One region of the Leclercia sp. W6 genome, then DNA from elsewhere that is predicted to be linked to it. Evidence: predicted binding sites of a transcription regulator. Region 1 holds the regulator's gene; the other holds the start of a gene.
What was found. Region 1 encodes CRP, which controls carbon source genes, mostly activating them, when cyclic AMP is high. Its sites were predicted from a motif close to ATGTGANNNNNNTCACAT; they were not measured.
Positions count from the first base shown of each region.

Region 2: the regulator CRP is predicted to act here: its motif matches at 5,982-5,999, upstream of DVA43_RS16915 (PTS mannitol transporter subunit IICBA).

Region 1 is NZ_CP031104.1:4,081,636-4,089,061, forward strand. It holds gene DVA43_RS19900 (aspartate aminotransferase family protein) at 1-11, shown strand, start outside; gene DVA43_RS19905 (YccS/YhfK family putative transporter) at 91-2,178, opposite strand; gene crp (cAMP-activated global transcriptional regulator CRP) at 2,236-2,868, opposite strand; gene DVA43_RS19915 (OsmC family protein) at 3,178-3,582, shown strand; gene DVA43_RS19920 (phosphoribulokinase) at 3,673-4,542, opposite strand; gene DVA43_RS19925 (YheU family protein) at 4,573-4,791, opposite strand; gene DVA43_RS19930 (hydrolase) at 4,794-5,810, opposite strand; gene mdcA (malonate decarboxylase subunit alpha) at 6,098-7,426, shown strand, end outside.
Region 2 is NZ_CP031104.1:3,470,608-3,478,033, forward strand. It holds gene DVA43_RS16885 (ROK family protein) at 1-59, shown strand, start outside; gene selB (selenocysteine-specific translation elongation factor) at 56-1,912, opposite strand; gene selA (L-seryl-tRNA(Sec) selenium transferase) at 1,909-3,294, opposite strand; gene DVA43_RS16900 (glutathione S-transferase) at 3,397-4,005, opposite strand; gene DVA43_RS16905 (HlyD family secretion protein) at 4,099-5,235, opposite strand; gene DVA43_RS16910 (DUF3302 domain-containing protein) at 5,238-5,594, opposite strand; gene DVA43_RS16915 (PTS mannitol transporter subunit IICBA) at 6,254-7,426, shown strand, end outside.

The DNA of each region.
Region 1 (7,426 bases):
TTCAGGGATAAGTGAGATGCCGGGTGGCGCTGCGCTTACCCGGCCTACAAGTCCGTAGGCCCGTGCAAGCGTAGCGCCGCCGGGCAAATGCTAGTACGGCCTCCGCTTCAGTCGCCGTATCAACCAGATGCCATGATGCGGACGCTGGCGCCACGCCACCGACGAAATGGTGTGCATGGTGTTCAAATGCCCCAGGGTGCGCTGCAGATGTTGTTCCAGCGTGCTCATGGGGCCTTGCGTCAGGGTCTCTGGCGCTTCCAGAATATTGCTGTCCCCACTCTCACCCGGCTCGTCATACTCCAGACGCTGCTGACAGCGCTGGAGGGCGATTTCACACGACTGCAAATAACGCTGCGCCAGGTCTGGCGTCAGCATCGTATGCTCCCGCGCCAGGGTCGTCATTGCGTTGATATGCTCCACGATAAACTGGCTGTGCGTCACCCAGAGTTTCATATCCGCCAGATATGCCGAATTGAAGCCTGGCTCCTGCATCGCCTGGTTGAGGGAGTTGAACAGCGCATTGTGCGCCTGATTGACCTTCATGCGCTGCCAGGCCAGCGGCGTGGGTTGCGGATCGTCGCTGAGGATCAGGCGGATGGCTTCCTGATCGGCCTCCAGCGCGTCGTGAGCGTTCTGCCGCAGCAATCCGCTCTGCCACTGCGGCCACAGCCAGACCATGCCGCCAAAGGCAATCAGGCAGCCAATCAGCGTATCGGCCAACCGGGCGATAATAAACTGCTCACCGTTGAGCGTAATCAGTTGCAGGCTGTACACCGCGGTCAGCGTAAAGCCCACGGTCGCCCAGCCGTAGCTCTTGCGAATGATCAGGTAGCTTACCAGCGTCACCAGCAGCATCCCCGCCAGGGTATAGCCTTCCGGGACGTGTAAGTGCAGGGTGATCCCCGCAATAATCAGCCCCGCCATCGTGCCGCCCGCCCGGTGGAGGATGCGCACCCGCGTGGCGCTGTAGCCGTTTTGCGTCACCAGCAGCACGGTCATTAAGATCCAGTAAGGCTTAGGCAGGTGCAGCGCCATCCCCATCAGGCTGGCGATACTCAGCATCACGCTGATACGGGCCGCATTGCGCAGGGCGGCAGACTTCAGCGACAGATAGCTTCTCAGGGCGGGGATCAGCGGCAGGCGTTTCTGCTTGTCTGCCATCAGGTCGCGGGGGTAGAGCGGGCGCTGAGTGCGGAGCACACGGGCAATACGGCTGAAGTGCCAGGCGCAGAACTGGCCCACCGGGTTATCCGGATGCTGGCGGGCGATTTTCTCCAGCGCGCCGAGCTGCTTGTCCATAGTGAAACGGGTGGGGTAGCGATGATAGAGAATGTCGTCAGCCAACACCCGTAGCCGGGCGGCGACGGTCTGTGCGTTCCAGCGGATCACCGCTTCGGCGTGACTGCGCTCCACCAGCTTTTGCACCTCCTGCGGATGATGCAGGCTGACGGAGATATGCTCCTGCAGATCCAGCCCCACCTGGAAGGTACGCAGCAGACGTTTGTATTCATGATTCCTGTTTGCCGCCAGCATATGCAGCTGCTGGTAGCACTGACTAATCAGGTCCACCACCTTCTGCTGGCGTGCCAGCAGCGGCGGCAGTGATTTTTCCGGGTCGGTATGCTGGGTCAGCAGGGTGTATTTCGCTTCGCAGTAATCGGCCAGCTGGCGGTAGAGCACGCTCAGGGATTCACGCAGCGGCTGCTCCCGCCACAGCCAGAACCAGAACCAGTTAAACAGACCGTACCAGAGTGTCCCCAGGGCGTAGATCAGCAGCGGCGCCCAGATCGGCATATTTCCCGCCAGACTGAGGGTAAAGATGGCCGCAATCAGCGAGGCGGGCAGCAGGCGGGCGTGCAGAGCGCTGATCTCCGCCGTGACCCCTAACGTCATCGCCAGGGCAGTCAGAATGAGGGGCAGCGGAATATCGCGCGCCAGCAGCAATTGCACGGCAAGACTACAGCCGGCAAACAAGCAGCCGCCAATCATCAGGCGTTTAAAAAAGCGTTTATGGGGCGTGTCGAGACCCGCAATGTTGCAGCAGGCGGGAACGAGAGAAAACAGAAGGCCGTATTGCAGGTAACCGAGAACTAAACCCACAGCCACAGGGAGACACAGCACCAGGGTTTGCCGCAGTGCGTAGTTAACTTCCGGGTGGTAAATGAGCCTGCGCCACATGGGTGAGAGAGACAAAAACGGCGTGTCATCGTGCGATGCCACGCCGTCTGAGCGGAATTAACGTGTTCCGTAAACCACGATGGTTTTACCGTGGGCGGAAATCAGATTCTGATCTTCCAGCATTTTCAAAATACGGCCCACTGTCTCACGGGAGCAACCGACGATCTGACCAATTTCCTGACGGGTAATTTTAATTTGCATACCGTCCGGGTGGGTCATGGCGTCTGGCTGTTTCGCCAGGTTCAGCAGCGTCTGAGCGATACGGCCCGTTACGTCCAGGAAGGCGAGGTTGCCCACTTTCTCGGAAGTAACCTGCAGACGGCGAGCCATCTGCGAAGAGAGGCGCATCAGGATATCCGGGTTAACCTGGATCAGCTGGCGGAACTTTTTATAAGAGATCTCAGCCACTTCACACGCGGTTTTCGCACGGACCCAGGCGCTACGCTCCTGACCTTCTTCAAACAGGCCCAGTTCACCGATAAAGTCTCCCTGATTCAGGTAAGAGAGGATCATCTCTTTGCCTTCTTCATCTTTGATCAGCACTGCCACTGAGCCTTTGACGATGTAATACAACGTTTCCGCTTTTTCACCCTGGTGAATCAGCGTGCTCTTCGATGGGTACTTATGAATGTGGCAATGAGACAAGAACCATTCGAGAGTCGGGTCTGTTTGCGGTTTGCCAAGCACCATGCGCTGTTATCCTCTGTTATAAGCTGGCTCCAGAGTCTGGCTCTGTACCTGTACTCTGGGGTTGCAATCGTATTCTTTCCCCTGCCTGGGGTCTGGCTGTCACACTGATTAGCAGCCTGTAATGTGTGATGTCCTCTGCATACATGTGCAACGTCAATGTATTACTGTAGCATCTCGACTGTTTTAGCATAGCTTTTGCCGCGTGTCTCCTGGTGTCTCGCTTCAGCTTGATGCAGGTCGACTTCCGTTGCCAGAATTGTTACTGGCGCGTAATCTGACAAGAAAAATGCAATCCTGGAGTGAGTTAAAATGCAAGCACGTGTGAAATGGGTTGAAGGTTTAACGTTTCTCGGTGAGTCCGCGTCGGGGCACCAGATTCTGATGGATGGCAACTCCGGTGATAAAGCACCCAGCCCGATGGAAGTGGTTCTGATGGCGGCGGGAGGATGCAGCGCTATCGACGTGGTATCGATTCTGCAAAAAGGGCGTCACGATGTGACCGACTGCGAAGTGAAACTGACCTCAGAGCGTCGGGATGAAGCGCCGCGTCTCTTCACCCATATCAACCTGCATTTCGTGGTGACCGGCAAAGCGCTGAAAGATGCTGCGGTATCCCGCGCGGTGGATCTCTCTGCGGAGAAGTACTGCTCCGTGGCGCTGATGCTGGAGAAAGCGGTCAATATTACCCATTCGTATGAAGTGATCGAGGCGTAAGTCCTGGATCAAACGCCGGGCGGCACTTCGTTTGCCCGGCCTACAGAACCTTGTAGGCCCGGTAAGCGTAGCGCCACCGGGCAACACGCCTCAATCGATCTTCTTCCCTTCCATTAACCGCTGCACCAGCGGCGTCATGATTAACTCCATCGCCAGCCCCATCTTCCCGCCCGGCACCACCAGCGTATTGATGTGTGAAATAAACGAACCCTGCAGCATCGCCAGCAGCCAGGGGTAATCGATATTGTCCAGATTGCGGAAATGGATCACCACAAAGCTCTCATCCAGCGACGGGATGCCTTTAGCGGCAAAGGGGTTAGAGGTGTCCACGGTCGGGACGCGCTGGAAGTTAATATGGGTGCGGGAAAACTGCGGCGTCAGGAAGTTGATGTAATCCTCCATGGAGCGAACCACCGAATCCATCACCGCCTCGCGGGAATGGCCGCGCTCGCTGGTATCCCGCGTCAGCTTCTGGATCCACTCCAGGTTTACAATGGGTACGACGCCCACCAGCAGATCGACATGGCGCGCCACGTCATGGTGCGGCGTAACGACCCCGCCGTGCAGACCTTCATAAAACAGCACATCCGTGGGTTCTGGCAGCGGCTGCCAGGGAGTGAAAGTGCCCGGAACCTGGTTCCAGGGTACCGCCTCGTCATAGGTATGCAGGTATTTGCGCGACTGGCCAGTGCCGCTTCGACCGTACTCTGCAAAGGTCTGCTCCAGCAGGCCAAAGTCGTTAGCATCGGGGCCAAAGTAGCTGATATGTTTGCCTAAATCACGGGCCTTGCGGATGGCCATATCCATCTCAGGGCGGGTGTAGCGGTGAAAGCTGTCGCCTTCCACTTCCGCGGCACGCAGATGCAGTTGCGAGAAGATCTTACGAAAGGCGAGGCTGGTGGTGGTGGTACCCGCACCACTCGATCCTGTGACGGCGATAACCGGATGTCTGGCGGACATAGCAACTCCCTGAGTGGAAAGATGTCGCGGTTAACCGCGAAATTGATTGCGAGGCATGATGTTGACGGTTTCGTGCAGCTCGGACCATACGACCAGCACCTCACCGCTTTGCAGCTGGCGCCTGACGTCAGCGACCTTCTGCTCAAGCGAACGTTCCTCTTCACCATAATCGGTGCCTTCGCGTAACACAAAACTTTCAATCAGATTATCCAGCGTTTCGGGAGCCAGATCTTGCCAGGGAATAATCATGTTTATTTTTCCAGATAGGGGGTCAGCCAGTCCGGGATACGTGTCTCCAGCCACATCTGTGGTCGGCGCAGCGTTCCGCTGATAAAGCCCACGTGTCCGCCATGTTCGGTCAGCTGATACTGTACGTTTGCCGGTAAATGTTCCGGCGCCGGAATCGAATGATGATCCATAAACGGATCGTCTTTCGCATGAATGATCAGCGTAGGCCGGGTGATTTGATTCAGCAATGGCATGGCGCTGCACTGACGATAGTAGTCAATCGCATCGGCAAAACCGTGAATTTTCGCGGTGATCAGATCGTCAAATTCACGAATGCGCCGCATGCGCTTGAGCTGCTCGAGGTTTATCGGCAGCGAGCCCGGATAGGCCTTCAGTTTACGTGAGGCGTTGCCTTTCAGCAGGTTAAGCAGGTAGCGCTGATACACGCGCGAAAAGCCCTTATCCATATGATAGCTGCACTGTTCCAGCATAAACGGGGCAGAGACGATGACGGCGGCATCCAGCGGGATCGTGTCCCCCTCTTTCGCCAGCAGGCAGGCGAGCATGTTTCCCCCCAGCGAATAGCCCACCGCAGCGGTGGGGGCCGGGCCGTGAGTCTCCGCCAGCCAGCGCAGGAACCAGGTGCCATCTTCTGTTTCGCCGGAGTGATAGATGCGTTTCTGGCGATTGGGTTCGCCGCTACAGCCTCTGAAATGCATCACCACGCCCAGCCAGCCGCGCGCTTTTGCCGCCTGAATCAGGCCGTGAGCATAGGGGCTGTGCAGGCTGCCCTCCAGACCATGAAAGACCACCAGCCGGGGTTTGTGCTGTGCCTTAGAGGGATCTTCACTCCATGCCAGATCCACAAAGTCATCATCCGGCAGGTCGAGTCGCTGCCAGACGGGAGTAAAAAGCACTTTACGGCGGATGAGACGCGGCAGCATGGTTTGCAGATGGCGGTTCGACAGGCCCCGCATAGGGACAAAGGTCGCGCTCTCGTCGGGCGTAAAGTTAAATTCAGATGGGATTGTCTGCGTCATAACGGTGTGATGTTAATTCTTCTCAATCGTTCACTATACCTTCCGAATCGGCTCCTGTTTATAAAAAGCCACGCGATTGCGCGAACGCCTCTCCTCACAGCGCCCTTTTTTGGCCCGTAGCCTGTTGTTTAACAACGTCAAATGATCCCGATCACAATTAATTGCCTTCTTTATTACTCTCAGGCTAACGATTCTGTTCCAGGCTTAATTGATGCCTTTATCACCAGGGTGCAGACTTAACTCAACGTTAAGCAAATCTAAAGATGTGCTGAATCAGGAGGTTAACAATGTTATCAGGGCAAACGCCAGCCCGGAACTGGAATACGCGTCGCACTGAAAAAGCGCGCCGCCTGGCTTCCGTCCCGGTGCAGGGCAAGGTACTGCCAACAGGCGACCTCGTCGCTATGCTGGAAAAACTGATCGCCCCAGGCGACAAAGTCGTACTGGAAGGCAATAACCAGAAGCAGGCGGATTTCCTTTCCCGCTCGCTGGCCGAGGTGAACCCTCAGGTCGTTCACGATCTGCATATGATTATGCCGAGCGTGGGCCGCAGCGAACACCTGGATATCTTTGAAAAAGGCATCGCCCGCAAGCTCGACTTCTCCTTCTCCGGTACCCAGAGCCTGCGTATTTCGCAGCTGCTGGAGGATGGCCAGCTGGAGATCGGTGCGATCCATACCTACATCGAACTCTACTCCCGCCTCTATGTCGATCTGTCGCCGAACGTGGCGCTGATTGCCGGGTTTAAAGCGGACCGTAAAGGTAACCTCTATACCGGTGCCAGCACCGAGGACACCCCGGCGCTGGTAGAAGCTGCTGCCTTCCACGACGGCATCGTCATCGCCCAGGTGAACGAACTGGTGGACGACGAGTGTGACCTGCCGCGCGTGGATATCCCCGGCTCCTGGATTGATTTCGTGGTCGTCGCCGACAAGCCGTTCTTCATTGAACCGCTCTTCACCCGCGACCCGCGCCTGATCAAACAGGAACATATCCTGATGGCGATGATGGCCATCAAGGGCATTTATGCGGAACACCAGGTGCAGTCCCTGAACCACGGGATTGGCTTCAACACCGCGGCGATTGAGCTGCTGCTGCCTACCTACGGCGAACAGCTCGGACTCAAAGGCAAAATCTGTAAACACTGGACCCTGAACCCGCATCCGACGCTGATCCCGGCGATTGAGAGCGGCTGGGTGGAGAGCGTGCACTGCTTCGGCGGTGAGCTGGGGATGGAAGAGTACATTCGTGCCCGTCCGGATATCTTCTTTACCGGTGCCGATGGCTCCATGCGCTCTAACCGCGCCTTCTGTCAGCTGGCAGGCCAGTACGCGGTCGATATGTTTATCGGCTCAACCCTGCAGGTGGATGGTTACGCCAACTCCTCTACCGTGACCCGCGGCCGTCTTTCCGGCTTCGGCGGCGCGCCTAACATGGGCCATGACCCGCACGGTCGTCGTCATGCCACCCCGGCCTGGCTGAACATGATCACCGAGCCCGACCCGATGCAGCGCGGTAAGAAACTGGTCGTGCAGATGGTCGAAACCTTCCAGGCGGGCGTGAAGCCGACCTTCGTCGAAAAACTCGATGCGGTTGATGTGGCGAAAGCCTCCGGT
Region 2 (7,426 bases), 610 kb from region 1:
CTGGCAGGCTGGGCGCCGTATGGCTGGCAAAACAGAAACTTGCCAGAAGCGAGGCTTAAGGCTGCGGCGACTCGCCGGTAAAGAGCTGCGCGTCACGCAGGAGATGATCGTTACCGCGGCGGCGGGTAAAGCCAATGCGGTTGAAATACTCCAGGATCTGGATCGCCAGTTTACGCCCGACGTTCAGCCGATCGCGGAAATCTGCCGCGCAGGTCGAGCCGCGCTCGCTATCCAGCGCCCGGATCAGATTCGCAAAGGTGACGATGCGATCGTGGCGGTAGTAACGGTCTTTGACGATCGCGGTGATCAGCCCCTGCTGCGCCGCATGCTTCAGCACCTGACGCATGGCCTGTTCCTCAGTGGCGGTTTCACGCGCCAGGTCGCGTACCCACCACGGCTCGTCGCGGAACAGCGCCTGCGCTTTTTGCCAGACGGCCTGCTGCTCCGGGGTAAAGCCCGCTTTATGATCCGGCAGATGCAGCCAGCCGTGGTAGCTCTGTAGCTCCCCGCTCTCGCGCATCCGCTCGATCAGCAGCAGCACCAGAGCTTCATCCTCCATCGGCAGCGCCATACGGCGCAGGCGCTCGCGCCCGGGGCCAGGTTCATCCTGATGCTGCTGATGATAGGTTGCCAGCACATCGAGAATTTTACGCTGCCAGCGGGCGGCAACCGGGGTGTTTAACAGGCTGTTTCCGGCCTGGATGAACGTCGGCTGCTGCGTCAGCTGACGCAGCCCTTCTCCGCTGAGCTGGTGTGCCCAGCCAAAGTCATCCAGATTCACCGCCCCACGCTCCAGGTGCGCCAGCAGGGCGCTGCGGTCATCCGTTGCCGTCTCAAGCGTCGCCAGCCAGTGCAGGTACTCCGGCTTACGCTTTCCGCGACGTGGGGGGTTAAGCGTCACGACCCGCGCCCCGGCCAGGGTGACGCGGGCAGAAATATCGCGCAGCACCAGCCGATCGTTATCGGCCAGCCACAGAGGGGTGTCAAAGACCAGCTCCGCCAGCGCCCCCTCCAGCAGCGAGACACGCCCCGTCACGTGCCTGGCGGCATGGTGAATATGCAGCGGCTGCCACTGCGCGAGCGGTACGTCGCCCTGCAGGGAGACAATCACCCGCGTGGCCGGCTCCGGCGGCGCTTCGGCCAGCAGCCAGTCGCCACGGTTCAGCTCAGCTTTTTCCGTATCGCCCACCAGGTTCAGGGCAATACGCTGTCCGGCGTGCGCCTGTTCGACAGGTTGATTCTGCGCGTGCAACCCGCGAATACGTACCGGCTTGTTGACCCCGGTCAGCCACAGGTTGTCACCCACGCGCACCTCGCCAGACAGCGCCGTGCCGGTCACCACCAGCCCCGCCCCTTTCACGGTAAAGGCGCGGTCGATAGCCAGCCGAAAACGGTGATGGTCAGCATGGGCGCGCTCAGGGAGCTGTTGCAGATGCTCACGCAGGGCATCAATTCCCCGCCCTTCGGTGGCGACGGTGACAAACAGCGTGGCATCCGCGAAGCCATAATCGCGCAGGGTCACCAGCACCTCCTCGCGCACCGCCTCCACCCGGGCCTCATCGACGCGATCGGCTTTGGTCAGCGCCACCGTCAGCTGCGGGTTGCCGGTCAGACTGAGGATCTGCAGATGCTCGCGTGTCTGCGCCATCACCCCGTCATCACAGGCCACCACCAGCAGGGCGTGATCGATACCGCCTACCCCCGCCAGCATGTTGGATAAAAACTTTTCGTGCCCCGGCACGTCGATAAACCCCAGCACCCGGCCATCCGGCTGCGGCCAGTAGGCATAACCCAGATCGATGGTCATGCCGCGCTTTTTCTCTTCCGGCAGTCGGTCGGCGTTGACGCCGGTGATCGCCTGCAATAACGTCGTTTTGCCATGGTCAACATGACCGGCAGTGGCAATAATCATTTCAACAACATCTCCAGAAACAGTGCTTCATCTTCCAGGCAACGTAAATCCAGCCACAGGCGCCCGTCCTTGATCCGTCCGAGCACCGGCACGGGCAGCGAGCGCCAGCGCAATGCCAGCGCATCCAGCTGGCCGCCGCGCCCGTCGCGCGGGGTAAAGGTCAGTGCCGCGCCGGGCAGACGATCCACCGGCAGCGACCCACTGCCCGGCTGCGACAGGCAATCTTCCACGCGCACCTCGAAGTCAGGATAGTGTGCAGCAATGTGTGTCAGCAGCCGCTCTCCCTGACGATGAATGGAGGCGGCATCGCGGCTCAACAGGCGTAGCGTCGGCAGCCGTTCGGCCAGCGTCTCCGGGTGAAGATAGAGTCGCAAGGTCGCCTCCAGCGCGGCGAGGGTCATTTTATCCGCCCGCAGGGCGCGTTTCAGTGGATGCTGTTGCAATCTGGCAATCAGATCGCGCTTGCCGACAATAATCCCCGCCTGCGGACCGCCTAACAGCTTATCCCCCGAGAAGCTCACCAGGCTGACACCAGCGGCAATCAGCGCCTGGGGCATCGGCTCTTTCGGCAGGCCATAGCGGCTGAGATCCACCAGCGAACCGCTGCCCAGATCGACGACCACCGGCACCTCTTTCTCCTGCCCGATGCGCACCAATTCGGCTTCGTCGACGGCATGAGTAAAGCCTTCGATGTGGTAGTTACTGGTATGCACTTTCATCAGCAGAGCGGTGTTTTCATTGATGGCTGCGGCGTAATCCCGGTCGTGGGTACGGTTGGTGGTGCCCACCTCGCGAAGCTGGCACCCGGCCTGGGTCATCACATCCGGGATGCGAAACGCGCCGCCAATCTCTACCAGCTCACCGCGGGAGACCACCACCTCTTTGCCGCTCGCCGTCGCGGCCAGCATCAGCAGCACTGCGGCGGCGTTGTTATTCACAATGCAGGCATCTTCCGCCCCGGTGAGCTGGCACAGCAGCGCCGCCAGCGCGCGGTCGCGGTGGCCGCGTCCGGCACCGTCGAGATCGTACTCCAGGGTCACTGGCACCTGCATCGCCTGGCTGACCGCGGCAACCGCCTCCTCTGCCAGCAGCGCGCGTCCCAGATTGGTATGCAGCACGGTGCCCGTCAGGTTCAGCACCTGCCGCAGCCCCTGTTCGTCATCCTGCGTCAGCCGCTTTTCGGTCTCCAGGGCCCAGTCGTCGCACCACGCTGGCAGGCGGTTGTCGGCGCGGATCCCGGCGCGGGCTTCGTCCTGCAACAGACGCAAGGTTTCCACCGTTCGGCTGTGACCAAAACGGGCAATAATGGCAGTAAGACGGGCATCGCGAAGCAGACGATCGGTCGCGGGGAGTTGGCTGTAGAGAGCGTGCTGAGTAGTCATGAATATGCCTGACGGTTAGGTATTTTCCCCCCTCCCGACGGGAGAGGGAGTCAATGTCAGGGCGATTGTACCGCGTCCGGCAAGGAAGTGTTATCGACGACATCAAGCCTTTGGCGGTTCGGTACGGGCGAAACTTTCACGCTGGAAGAGGGTTTCCGCCAGCTTAACCAGCAGCGGACGATCAACGCACCAGCCCGGTGAAACCCGGCGGAAATTGAGGTAGCCGATGGCGCAGGCAATGGCGATGGTCGCCAGATTGACGCTGTCGGTGGCAATTTTCCCCTCGCGGATCAGCTGCTCACAATGATCGAGACTGCGAGCGATTTTCTCCCGCTGGCGCAGCAGCTCGGTCTCAGATTGCTGCGCCGCCGGGCGGGCCTGTTCACGCACGGAGGCTAACGCCGCATCCATGATCCCGTCCGCCAGCGCCTCGATTTGCCGGATAGCCAGCGCCGCTTTCGGTTCACGGGGGATCATCGCCGGGGCGATATCCAGCAGTTCGATATAGCTGGCAATGATGGGGGAATCGAACCAGTGTTCACCGTCATCGGTTACCAGCGCCGGGACTTTGCCCAGGGGATTGTACTGCGCGACACCGCTTTCAGCCTGATAGGGCTGTTCATTAACAAATTCAAAAGTGATGCCTTTCTCCAGCAGGAGAATGGAGATTTTACGTACAAAGGGACTGGTATAACTGCCGATGAGTTTCATTGCCTGCTCCTTATCCGCCAACAAAAGCATAAGTATGGCTCAGGCAAAGAAAAAAGGCAGGCGATGCGTCGCGCATGCTTGCCTTTCAGGGGATTAATGGTCGAGATAGAGGTAGTGCATCCAGCTGGTCATACGCAGCAGGACCTTACGCATCACGGAAACATGCGAGAAGTGATCGGAGTAAACCGCCACCTGGGCATAGATACCGTCAGGCAGAGCGTCCACGTCGGCGTTCGGCTCCAGTTCAATGGTGCCCAGCACGCCGTCAGTACCCGGCACCACCGTCAGGGATTGCAGCGAGCCCTGCGCCTGGTAAGAACCGCCCGGCACCACCGGCAGGATGCTGGTGAGCTTGCCAGAGAAGACCTGGCCTGGCAGGGCGTTGAATACCACTTCGGCTTCATCGCCCGGTTTCAGACGCAGCAACGAGTTCTGGCGGAACTGCGCCACAATCTGCCGTTTCTGTTCAGGGATAAACACCATCACCGGACGCAGCGGCAGTGAAGCCGCATAGGTTCCCGGACGAATCAGCACTTGGGTGATGTAGCCGTTACTCGGCGCCCGGATGATGGTCTGGTCCAGATTATAGGTGGCTTCGGCCAACTGGGCGCGCAGAGAGGCAATCTGCGACTGCTCACCGTTAGACATGCTCTCTAACTGGCTCTGGATCTGCACCTGTTCCGCCACGGAGGCTTTCACCATGGCGTCCTGCGCCAGGTAGTTTTGCCGCGCGTTATCGATATCGCTTTCAGAGAACGGATTTACCTTTGCCTGGCTGCCTTTCACATAACGCTGATAGTCTTTGAACAGACGGTCACGCTCGGCGGAGACGCGGGTGGTATTCGATTGTGCTTCCGCAAGCTGGGCTTTCAGGACATCAATATTGTGTGTCGCCGTCACCAGGTCGGCCTGCAGACGATCGACGCGGGCTTTATACCTGCCCGGATCGATTTTAAATAACACTTCGCCCTTTTTAATGAGCTGGTTATTTTTATCGGTCACTTCAGTTACCACCCCTGTAACCTGCGGCGTAATCGGAATTGAGATTACCGCTTTCTGCGCCGTAAACGTATAGGGGTGGTTATAGTTCATTAATAAAATAAGGCCGGCCACGATAAATACGCCGCCTAATGTTGCGGTCGCCAGCGTCCACTGGTTTACCGGGATACGGAATATTTTAAAGATGGCCCATGCAAACGCGACATAGGTCAATATGATCAACAGATCCATGATTATTGCTCCGGCGTATTCTTGTCAGCAACGGGCGGCACGGCGGCCAGTTTTTGTTCCAGCTCGGCTACGCGCTTCGCCAGCGCATCTACGTCGGGGCTACGTTCTGGCGGCTGAATGTGGTTCTGCATCCCCCAGCCGCGCTCTGGCTGGTAGAGCGTGGCCCAAATCCACAGAAACGGCCAGATGGCATGGAGCGTAAACAGGCTAATCCATCCCGCCGTATGGATCGCATCGGCATGAGGATGGTTGCGTTTTTTGGCAATATTATATGGAATGTCATGGATAGCGATGATTCCATAAAAAAGAACCAGGAATACGAAAATCAACACACCCAGCGCAAAATAGTTGAGAAACATATTTGCCTCGCTAAATAAATCAACAACTCATTTAAATAATTAAATGGTAAGCAAGCATATTAATTCACTGTTAAGCACACCATCGTGAACTTAATATTTCAGAGCCGGGGAGTATGGTTTTTTGTTATATCTCCATGCAAGTTTATAAGCGTGACAAAATATATCCTGAATAATAATAGACTTAAATTTACAGTACCTGTTTACTTTAGCTTAGAACTTTTCGCCATACCACATTACAAACATTTAATTTTAGCTATAAGTGTTGTTGACTTACATCCTGGCGCTGTTCGCCAAAGCAGAAGTTGTCAGCGATCACATCCAGAGAAATCCGCATAAAAATATTTTGTGGTTTTGATCACACTCCAGAAACAAACTCGCGACTTCGAAATGTGATTTGCTTCACATTTAAGGGGCTAAATTGCCGCTTTCATGCCCATTGTATTTTTTTTACGCGTCAATTTTGTGATATCTATCACGTCATTCTTCACCACACCCCCTACATTTACGTGACTTAGATCACATAAATTTTACCCATCTGGACAGTGAAACAATTAAGTGCCAGATTTCACGACATCAGAACAGTGCAGGCTACCTCTGCCACCGCATTCACAACAAACCTCGGGCCGAAGGCCTGCGTAAACAAAAAGAAGGGGTGTTTTATGTCATCCGATTTCAAGATCAAAGTTCAAAGCTTTGGTCGTTTCCTCAGCAACATGGTGATGCCAAATATCGGCGCGTTTATCGCGTGGGGTATTATCACCGCGTTATTTATTCCGACAGGGTGGTTGCCTAACGAAACGCTGGCAAAACTTGTAGGCCCAATGATCACCTATCTGCTGCCGCTGCTCATCGGTTATACCGGTGGTCGTCTGGTAGGCGGTGACCGTGGCGGCGTGGTCGGTGCTATCACCACCATGGGTGTTATTGTCGGTGCGGATATGCCGATGTTCCTCGGCGCAATGATTGCCGGTCCACTGGGTGGCTGGGCAATTAAGAAATTTGACGTCTGGGTTGATGGCAAGATCAAATCCGGCTTCGAAATGCTGGTGAACAACTTCTCTGCCGGCATCATCGGTATGATCCTGGCGATTCTGGCGTTCCTCGGCATTGGCCCGGCAGTTGAAGTGCTCTCCAAACTGCTGGCGGCGGGCGTTAACTTCATGGTTGCCCACGACATGCTGCCACTGGCGTCCATCTTTGTTGAACCGGCGAAAATCCTGTTCCTTAACAACGCCATCAACCACGGTATCTTCTCACCGCTGGGTATTCAGCAGTCTCATGACCTCGGCAAGTCTATCTTCTTCCTGATTGAAGCGAACCCGGGTCCAGGTATGGGTATCCTGCTGGCGTACATCTTCTTCGGTCGTGGCAGTGCGAAACAGTCTGCGGGCGGTGCGGCAATCATCCACTTCCTGGGCGGTATCCACGAAATTTACTTCCCATACGTGCTGATGAACCCACGTCTGATCCTCGCCGTTATCCTCGGCGGTATGACCGGTGTGTTCACCCTGAGCGTGCTGGGTGGCGGTCTGGTTTCTCCAGCCTCTCCGGGTTCTATCCTGGCAGTACTGGCGATGACCCCGAAAGGTGCTTACTTCGCTAACCTCGCGGCAATCTTTGCAGCAATGGCGGTCTCCTTCATCGTGGCGTCTATCCTGCTGAAAACCAGCAAAGTGAAAGAAGAAGACGATATCGAAGCGGCAACCCGTCGTATGCAGGACATGAAAGCCCAGTCTAAAGGCGCAACGCCGCTGGCTGCGGGCGATGTTTCTAACGACCTGAGCCATGTACGTAAAATCATCGTTGCCTGCGACGCCGGTATGGGCTCCAGC